3 regions of the Shewanella amazonensis SB2B genome follow, and region 3 is predicted to be linked to each of the others. Evidence: predicted binding sites of a transcription regulator. Region 3 holds the regulator's gene; each other region holds the start of a gene.
What was found. Region 3 encodes FliA, which starts transcription of late flagellar genes. Its sites were predicted from a motif close to CTAAAGNTNNNNNNNNNNNNGCCGATA; they were not measured.
Positions count from the first base shown of each region.

Region 1: the regulator FliA is predicted to act here: its motif matches at 1,141-1,167, upstream of SAMA_RS09510 (VC2046/SO_2500 family protein).
Region 2: the regulator FliA is predicted to act here: its motif matches at 1,797-1,823, upstream of pomA (flagellar motor protein PomA).

Region 1 is NC_008700.1:2,218,183-2,221,455, reverse strand. Features, by position in the region: gene SAMA_RS09530 (PLP-dependent cysteine synthase family protein) at 1-601, opposite strand, end outside; tRNA gene SAMA_RS09525 (tRNA-Tyr) at 758-842, opposite strand; tRNA gene SAMA_RS09520 (tRNA-Tyr) at 870-954, opposite strand; tRNA gene SAMA_RS09515 (tRNA-Tyr) at 992-1,076, opposite strand; gene SAMA_RS09510 (VC2046/SO_2500 family protein) at 1,202-1,714, shown strand; gene SAMA_RS09505 (DUF406 family protein) at 1,809-2,096, shown strand; gene SAMA_RS09500 (putative bifunctional diguanylate cyclase/phosphodiesterase) at 2,232-3,273, shown strand, end outside.
Region 2 is NC_008700.1:2,926,472-2,929,744, forward strand. Features, by position in the region: gene SAMA_RS12705 (flagellar motor protein MotB) at 1-883, opposite strand, end outside; gene pomA (flagellar motor protein PomA) at 888-1,655, opposite strand; gene xseB (exodeoxyribonuclease VII small subunit) at 1,954-2,193, shown strand; gene ispA ((2E,6E)-farnesyl diphosphate synthase) at 2,193-3,074, shown strand; gene dxs (1-deoxy-D-xylulose-5-phosphate synthase) at 3,094-3,273, shown strand, end outside.
Region 3 is NC_008700.1:2,744,430-2,747,702, reverse strand. Features, by position in the region: gene flhF (flagellar biosynthesis protein FlhF) at 1-279, shown strand, start outside; gene SAMA_RS11945 (MinD/ParA family protein) at 284-1,165, shown strand; gene SAMA_RS11940 (RNA polymerase sigma factor FliA) at 1,158-1,877, shown strand; gene cheY (chemotaxis response regulator CheY) at 1,922-2,305, shown strand; gene SAMA_RS11930 (protein phosphatase CheZ) at 2,319-3,056, shown strand; gene SAMA_RS11925 (chemotaxis protein CheA) at 3,072-3,273, shown strand, end outside.

The DNA of each region.
Region 1 (3,273 bases), 530 kb from region 3:
CTATGGTCGCCGAGGTGCCACCGGTGCCGGGACTCATCACAATCCAGCTGGGGATGGGATGGGGTTCGCGCTCCATCTGGCCAAAAATAGCGTTGGCAATGTTGTTGTTGCCGCGCCAGTCGGTGGCCCGTTCGGCGTAGGTGAACTGATCCATGTAGTGGCCACCCAGTTCTTTGGCGAGTTTCTCTGACTCGGCGTAAATCTCGCTGGAATGTTCAACAAAATGGCAACGTCCGCCGTAAAACTCAATTTGTTCGATTTTGCGCTTGGCGGTGCTCTTTGGCATCACCGCAATAAAGGGTAAACCGAGCAGGCGGGCAAAATAGGCCTCAGACACCGCAGTGCTGCCGGATGAGGACTCGATGACCGACGTACCTTCTTTAATCCAGCCATTGCAAAGTGCGTACAGAAACAATGAACGGGCCAGACGATGTTTGAGGCTACCGGTGGGGTGGGTGCTTTCGTCTTTTAAATAGATATCGATGCCGTCGAGCATCGGTAATTCGAGCTTAATCAGGTGGGTGTCGGCGCTGCGCTGAAAGTCGGCTTCAATTTTGCCGATGGCATTGGCTACCCAATTAGTGCAAATGGGGAGGCTCATGGGGAGTCCTGTGTTTTGCAATACGAGCTTGGATAATATGAAAAATCAACAGGATTTCACAGCGTCAGGATCAAAACTGACAGAGATTATTGCATTTGGAGATTAAAGACTTGCGAGGTGAGTTACAACAGATTCTGCCGGCCAAGGCAAAGAAGATGGTGGAGGGAGAAGGATTCGAACCTTCGAAGGCGGAGCCGTCAGATTTACAGTCTGATCCCTTTGGCCACTCGGGAACCCCTCCATCATGGCGTAAAGTGAAAGAAACAAGTGGTGGAGGGAGAAGGATTCGAACCTTCGAAGGCGGAGCCGTCAGATTTACAGTCTGATCCCTTTGGCCACTCGGGAACCCCTCCACGAGTTTCTTGCTTTACATTTTTTGCGTTGCTGAAGTGGTGGAGGGAGAAGGATTCGAACCTTCGAAGGCGGAGCCGTCAGATTTACAGTCTGATCCCTTTGGCCACTCGGGAACCCCTCCTCATCAGCGGCGGCCATAGTAAGCAGAATCGATAGTCATGTAAAGGCTAAATTTGCAAAAAAGGCTAAAGTTAGGCGCCGATTGGTCGATTAAATGACAACGACCTGTTTTTGTGATGTTTTTTTATGCAGATTGCTGCTGGTTTAGTCAATGAAAGTCAAGTAGGAGACCGCCTTGCCCGTGCTGTTGAAGAGGGGCGCAGGGGCGATTTTGGCTTGATATTGGCAATGTTGTCCCAGGATGCCCGTGATTTTGCAGAGTTTTGCTTATCCGGCGACGAATCGGTTGAGCAAAAGCTGCAAAAACATTTTGAGCTGCCACCCCAACAGCCTCTGGTCGCCAAACCCGGGGCTGAAGACTGTATGGATAACAGTGGTGTCTTCAGAACCTTTGGTAAAAAGGCATTTCATTTAAGTCAGGCACTCTTGCCCGAACCTGTCGTCATCCGCGGCGACCTTCCTGCTGATATGTTAATTGCGTTGAATAACTGCTCACACACTGTGCAGCGTCGCTACTATTCTGACGCGCGGCCGGCCTTACCCACACACCAACATTTTAACGACATCCTTGAAGCGCAGCGTGCACTCGGAAAACTGATGGAGCACGCAGACAATCGAAACCTGATGGCAATGGTTTGATGCAAGACAGGGTTTGATTTTGCAAATTTGCCTATAATTTTCTGTAGTTGCACTAATTTAACCTGAATATGTCTTCACGAAGGAGTTTGGCGTTATGAAAGCCATTGAAGCGAATCAAGCATCCAGCGTTAACGATACCTGTACCGACTGTGGCAGCTTTGTCGATATAGGTGCCGTAATAGCAGAAGAAGATACAGAACTGACCCTGGAGTTTTCAGGCAAGGATGCAGATACCAAAGCACGGCATTTGTGCGATTTGGCGGTAAAACGGTTTGCCAATGTCTCTGGGCAGATAGACCACACTGAAGCAGGAGTTTGCCTCAGAATTACCTTTGATGTGGCCGCGGAAAAAATGATTTTTCAATTGGAACAGGGACTGTGAAAATTTAATTGTACGCGCTGTTGCTACAAACTAATCAGCTGATGTACAGTCGAAAACCAATAAAAAATAACAATAATTTAGAATAGGGCGCACAGACGTCCGTCATTTCCCGCACCCTGGGATTTAGGGAACTGAGTGAAAAGGCGTAAATATCAATTTCTGGTCGATCAAATAGTTCACTCTGCTGCCAAGCAGCAAGGTGACTTCGAAAAAACCGCCGAACTGGCTACCGAGCTCCTGTGTCAAACACTGGGGCTTTGTGACGCCAGCGTGTGGGCGTTTGATGCACTGCTCTCCAGCCAATATCAGGTTGCACACTTCGGCAAACACCGACTGGAACCCAGTGCCAGGCGCCCTGCTCAAATCAGCGATTGTCCACGTTATTTGAAAGAACTTGAAAGCAGACGCCATATCGATGCTTTTGATGTGGCCAATGACCCAAGACTCGTTGAGTTGGCGTCCTGCTACTTTACTCCCAATGGCGTCCATTCTGCCCTCGAAGTGGCTATCCGGATAAACGGTCACATTGAAGGTGTACTGAGCCTTGAGCGCAGCATAGGTGCGCGCTGGAGCGACAGCGAGCTTCATATCGCAAGCCAGGTGGCAGATCAGCTGGCATTGGCGCTGGCGACCCGTCATACCTACGACAAAGAAGAAAAGCTCTCACTGTTTAAGAGTGCAGTGGAACAGTCTGAGCAGGTGTTCATGCTGATTAACCTGCACACCGAAACCGTCGAATACGTCAATAAGGCACACGGTGACATTACCGGTGTACCAAGAGAAAAGGTTATTGGCCGCTCTCTAAGGCAACTGGACTTTTTCACTCAGCACCCACGGCTGGCAGAAGAAGTACTCGGACGGGTGTTTCGTGGTCTCAGCGCCAAGGGAGAGGTTAAGCTCAAGCGCTATGATGGTCGCGACTACTGGCTGAATTATCAGGCAAGTCAGTTTGTTACCGAGCGTGGTAATTATTATGTGCTGGTCACTTGTGAAGATAATTCCGAGCAGCACAACTACCAACAGGAGCTAGAGCGCCTTGCCTGGCGGTGTTCGTTAACCGGGCTCTACAACCGCCTCCATTTCAATCGGGTACTCGACCGCACTCAGCAGGGGCAATTGCTACTGGTAGATTTGGTCGGTTTTAAACGCTTCAACGATACCTATGGTCATGAGCAGG
Region 2 (3,273 bases), 180 kb from region 3:
GCTCAATGGCAATCTCGACCCGGCGGTTTCTGGCCCTATTTTCGGCGGATTCATTGGGCACCAACGGATTATTGGAACCCATGCCCACCACCTTCATCCGGGATGAATCAAAGCCTTTCACCTTTACCAGCTCGTGGGCAACCGACACAGCGCGCTTGCTGGAGAGGTCCCAGTTTGAGCTGTAAAGCTCGTTGCTGATTTGCATGTCGTCCGTGTAGCCCGATACGGTAATGATGCCGGGGACATCCTTTAACAATTCACCCACGGCGCGAATAACGGGCCTGAACCTGGGTTGCAGGAACCCCGAACCTGAGCCAAATGCGCCTTTCTCGCGGATACGAATAATGATTTGCTGGCCAAGAGATTCAATTTCAATTGCGCCATCAACAATTTCCTCGTTGAGCTGCTCAGCCATTTTCTTCACCTGCTGATTGATAAGCTCCTGGGATGAAGAGGAATCACTCTGGGTGCTTTCAGCGGTTTCCTGTGCTGTTGATGAGGCTTCACCACCGCGTTGCGAGCCCTGTTGCTGCTGCACGCCGCCGGCACTCTCACTCTCCCCTTCCTGGAAATCGAGGATTGGCTCGGTCATCTCATTGGTTTGCTGGTTGATGATTTCAATGGGGGTAGGCTCGGGTTTGCCAGGACGAAACTCCAGAGCAATCACGGAGGTGCCCTTGGGAATATCTTTCACCTCAACCTTATTCTGTACCCCGAATGCATACTTCATAGAACCGGCTATCTGCTTGAATTTCATGACGTCCATTTCGGAAAACGCCAGCAGCAGCACGAAGAAGCACATCAGCAGCGACATCAGGTCGGCAAAGGTGGCAAGCCACAGAGGCGCCCCCGGAGGTGGACAATTGCACTTGGCCTTGGCCATAGCGCTATTCCCCGTCCGTGGTGTCTATCTTGCGGGATTTTTCCGCCAGATAGTTTTTCAGGAAACCTTCGATCACTCTGGGGTTTTGGCCATCCTGAATTGCCAGTACCGCATCCATGATAAGGTTACGGTTCAGCATTTCTTCACTCATACGCAGCGACAGCTTATCCGCAACCGGAATCGCCACCATGTTGGCCAACATAGCGCCATAGAGGGTCGTTAACAGGGCCACCGCCATGGCTGGACCGATGGATTTGGGGTCATCCATGTTGGAGAGCATGGCTACCAGACCAATCAAGGTACCAATCATCCCCATCGCCGGGGCAACGTCGCCAAAGGCCCGGAAGATACCTATGCCGGTTCTGTGACGCTCTTCAGTGAGGGCGATATCTTTTTCCAACGCTTCGCGCACCACATCGCCGTCATGACCATCGACCAGCATGTCGACGGCTTTTTGCATAAAGCTGTTGGAAATTTGTGCTTCTTCCAGCGCCAAAAAGCCCCCTTTACGGGCCGCATCGGCCATGGCAACTGACTGCTCAATCAACTCTTCCGGCTTGTCGATTTTGAACATAAACGCCTTGGCGGCAATCTTTACTGCCCCGAAAAATTGTTTGAGGTTGAATTTCATCATCACCACAAACAGCGAGCCACCAAATACGATAAAAACGGAAGGAATATCCACAAAAATGGCCAGACCGCCGCCGGTCACCATCGCCATCACCACAAAGGCAAAAGCGCCCAACAGACCAATGAGGGTTGCTAAATCCACAGATGCTCCTTAATTACGCAGTCATGAGAACCGAAGGCAAAGGAAACCAACGGCAAGCCAAAAATCCAGGGTCACTCTCAGGTATTAAGCCAAAACCTATAACAAAGGACGTAGGTGCAAGACCCTGTCGCTATTCTCAGTTATCGGACAGCGCTTCGGCAAGTTTAGCGCCAATTTATTTTTTCTAACAAAAATTCAGCAACAAAGCGTGCTCCAAGGCAAATATTCCCCCGCATAATTTGACCCTGTCAGCCTCCTGAGATACCTTGTGCACGCCGATACAGCAGGAAGAAATACCGTGGCCAAAAAACCGGAAAATTTGAGTTTTGAAGCGTCTTTGGCAGAGCTGGAACGCATAGTCACCGAATTGGAACAAGGTGAGGTCTCATTAGATGATGCCCTGAAACAATTCGAGCGGGGTATTGGACTGGTGCGAGCCAGTCAGGCCAAGCTGGAACAGGCCCAACAAAAAGTGGCCATCTTGCTGACTCAGGCCCCGGATGCCCCACTCGACGACTTTTTACCCGAGGGAGAATAATGCTCAAACTTGCCCTCGCCGACTGTCAGTCCCGGGTCGACGCTGTCCTTGCCGCACATATAGATGCATTGCCTCAAACCGCCCCCGCGTTGAAGGCCGCCATGCGCCATGGTGCCCTGATTGGCGGTAAACGTATACGCCCCTTCCTTGTATACGCCGTGGGTGAATTGCTCGGGGTAGATAAGGCCAAGCTGGACCGACTCGCCGCCGCCGTTGAATGTGTTCATGCCTATTCCCTTATCCATGATGATTTGCCCGCCATGGATGACGACAACCTGCGCCGTGGCAAGCCTACGGTACACATTGCCTTCGATGAAGCCACGGCAATACTCGCCGGTGATGCGTTGCAAACACTGGCCTTTGAAATCATCAGTGAATCCGATGCAGGCCTCGCCCCAAAAGCGCAGGTCGCCATGATTGCGGCCCTGGCAAGGGCATCGGGATATCTGGGTATGTGTGGCGGGCAGGCACTGGATCTTGCTGGTGAAGGCAAGAGCATCAGCCTCGATGAACTGACCCGGCTGCACAACCTGAAAACCGGCGCCCTTATTCGTGCTGCCGTGGAGCTTGCGCTGATTGCCGCCGATGCCTCCGATGCCGACACGGCGGCACTTCGTGCCTATGCCGATGCCATTGGTCTTGCGTTTCAGGTTCAGGACGACATCCTGGATATCACGGCTACCACCGAAGAAATCGGTAAGCCGCAGGGTTCTGATCTGGATGCCAACAAGAGCACGTATCCTAAGTTGTTGGGACTCGATGGCGCCCGGCAAACTGCCGATGCACTGGTAGCCGACGCACTATCAGCGCTGGCCAAAATGCCATACAATAGTCAGCTACTTGCAGACTTCGCCCGTTATATCGTCGCGCGACGAGTATAAGAAAGAAAAGAATCTCGCTATGAGTTTGGACATTTCGAATTATCCATTGCTTGCCCTGGCGAGCACCCCGGAAGAGCTGCGCCAGCTGCCTCAGTCGGCATTGAAACAGCTTTCAGATGAACTCAGGCAGTTTTTGCTGACCTCAGTGGGCATCTCCAGCGGCCATTTCGCCTCTGGCCTCGGCACGGTCGAACTGACC
Region 3 (3,273 bases):
CTTCAGGATGCGGTTAAACATTTCCAGCGCATTCCTTTATCCGGCGCTGTACTGACCAAACTGGATGAATCTGTTTCTCTGGCCGGTGCATTAAGCGTACTTATCCAGAGTGGGCTGCCACTGAGTTATGTGACTGATGGGCAAAGAGTTCCTGAAGATATGAAAGTCGCAGACACCCTGGCGTTGGCAAGACAGGCGCTTGATGCCCTGAATGAACCTGAGTATCAGGGCATCGACAACAATATGTGGTCGGAAAGCACGACCTTTGCGTTCGAGTAAAGCTATGACCCGTGATCAAGCAAGCGGTTTACGTATGATGAATCAGCCATATAACGAAAAAGTAAAAGTCATTGCCGTGACAGGCGGCAAAGGTGGGGTAGGTAAGACCAGCGTTTCCATCAATACGGCTGTGGCTCTGGCAGAAAAGGGCAAACGGGTATTGGTACTGGATGCCGACCTCGGTTTGGCCAACGTGGACGTGATGTTGGGTCTGCGTGCCGAAAAAAATCTTTCCCATGTATTATCCGGGGACGCCGAGCTGGACGACATCATCCTGCGTGGTCCCAAGGGCATTGGCATAGTGCCTGCTACCTCGGGTACTCAGGCGATGGTCGAGCTGACAGCTGCGCAGCACGCAGGGCTTATCCGGGCCTTCAGCGAAATGCGCACCCAGTTCGACGTGCTTATTGTGGATACCGCAGCCGGTATCTCCGATATGGTGCTCAGTTTCTCCCGTGCGGCCCAGGATGTGTTGGTTGTAGTATGTGATGAGCCTACGTCAATCACAGATGCCTACGCACTCATCAAAATCCTCAGCCGTGAGCACGGTGTGTTCAGGTTCAAGATTGTGGCAAATATGGTTCGTAGCCTGCGCGAAGGCATGGAACTTTTTGCTAAACTCAGCAAGGTGACTGACCGCTTTCTCGACGTGGCACTTGAATTGGTTGCAACCATTCCCTTCGATGAAAACTTGCGAAAATCAGTACGTAAGCAAAAATTGATTGTAGAGGCTTACCCCAAATCACCTGCTGCCATTGCCTACCACGGTCTGGCGAATAAGGTGATGAGCTGGCCTATCCCGCAGCAACCCGGTGGCCATCTCGAATTTTTCGTAGAGCGTCTGGTACATCGTCCCGATTATCAAGAGGACAGAGCGAGTGAATAAAGCCGCGGCGTATACCTCCATGGAGAGTAAAACCTCCATCGTTGAACAGTACGCACCGCTGGTTAAAAGAATCGCGCACCATATGTTGGCCAGATTGCCGGCATCCGTACAGTTGGACGACTTGCTGCAGGCGGGCATGATTGGCCTGCTTGAGGCATCGGCCAAATTTGACGGCGGCAAAGGCGCCAAGTTTGAAACCTTTGCTGGCATTCGTATTCGTGGTGCCATGTTGGATGAAATCCGTAAAGGTGATTGGGTTCCACGTTCTGTTCACCGTAATCAGCGCAGAGTCGCCCAGGTGATAGACGAACTGGAACAAGAGCTCGGACGTGATGCCCGGGACACAGAAATTGCCGAAAGACTTGATATGTCGATGGAGGAATACCATCATATCCTCAATGATGTTTCTGTTGGTAAAATCATAGGGATAGAAGATTTAGGCGTATCACATGATGTTCTGGTTCCCGACGGGGAGCAAACCAACGACATTTATGATGACCTGGCTCAGAGCCAGTTCCAGCAGGCCTTGGCAGATGCCATTCGCCAGTTACCCGAGCGGGACGCGCTGGTGTTATCACTTTATTACGATGAAGCACTGAATTTAAAAGAAATAGGCGCCATTCTTGATGTGAGTGAGTCGCGGGTATGCCAGATCCACAGTCAGGCTATGCTCAGGCTCAAAGGTAAGCTCAAGCATTGGACACAAGTATAAATTATTATTTGAGCAGCTAGAGTGTCAGCTCACCGGAGGAAACCTTGGACAAGAATATGAAGATTCTCATTGTTGACGACTTTTCAACAATGAGACGTATCATCAAGAACTTGTTGCGAGACTTGGGGTTTAATAACACCCAGGAAGCAGATGATGGCTCAACCGCCTTACCGATGCTGCAAAAGGGTGATTTCGATTTTGTGGTTACCGATTGGAACATGCCGGGCATGCAGGGTATCGATTTGCTCAAAGCGATTCGCGCCGATGAAAACCTAAAGCATATTCCGGTACTGATGGTGACCGCTGAAGCCAAGCGTGAGCAGATTATTGCCGCCGCTCAGGCTGGCGTAAATGGCTATGTGGTTAAGCCTTTTACTGCAGCGACACTGAAAGAGAAGCTGGACAAGATATTCGAACGACTTGGTTGAGCAAGGATGGGCTATGCAGGCAAACACATCAGGGCTCATTAGTCTCGAACAGGCACAGGAACTCGTCACGCTCCTGAGTGCGGGTGAGCAGGAAAAGGCTGATTTACTGCTGCGGGACCTTGCGGTCCCCATTCAGAAAGAGCTGTTTGACGAAGTGGGTAAGCTGACCCGCCAGTTACACAGTGCGCTGGTTGATTTTCAGTTGGACAGTCGCCTGATGGAACTGGCCAGTATCGATATTCCTGACGCCAAAGAGCGACTGAACTACGTCATAGATATGACGGAGCAGGCAGCCAACAAAACCATGGATGCTGTGGAAGAGTGTTTGCCCCTCGCTGACGCCCTTATCAACCATATTCAAACCGTCATGCCAGCCTGGGATAAGCTCATGCGGCGTGATATCGACATTACTGAGTTCAAAAGCCTTTGCCATGACGTACAACAGCTGATGAATCGCAGTGCGATGGACTCAGAAAGACTGCGCGAGCTTTTGAATCAGATTTTAATGGCGCAGGACTTCCAGGATCTGACCGGACAGATGATCCGCCGTGTTATCGATTTGGTTCGTGAAGTCGAGAATAGCCTGGTGTCAATGTTGACCGTCTTTGGCGAGCAACCAGCCACAGAAGTTACCCAGAAGAGTACCAGCAGCATAGAAGCGGAAGGCCCCATCATGAATGCCGAGCTTCGTCAGGATGTGGTGACTGGTCAGGATGAAGTCGATGACCTGCTGTCCAGCCTGGGTTTCTGATAAGGAGTCAATTTAATGTCATTTGATGTTGATGAAGAGATTCTGCAGGATTTTTTGATAGAAGCCGGCGAAATTCTCGAGCTTCTGCAGGAACAATTGGTCGCTCTTGAGAATAATCCGGAAGACACGGATTTGCTCAATGCCATTTTCCGCGGCTTTCACACTGTTAAAGGTGGGGCAGGCTTCCTGGGGCTCGCACCCATGGTGGACGTCTGTC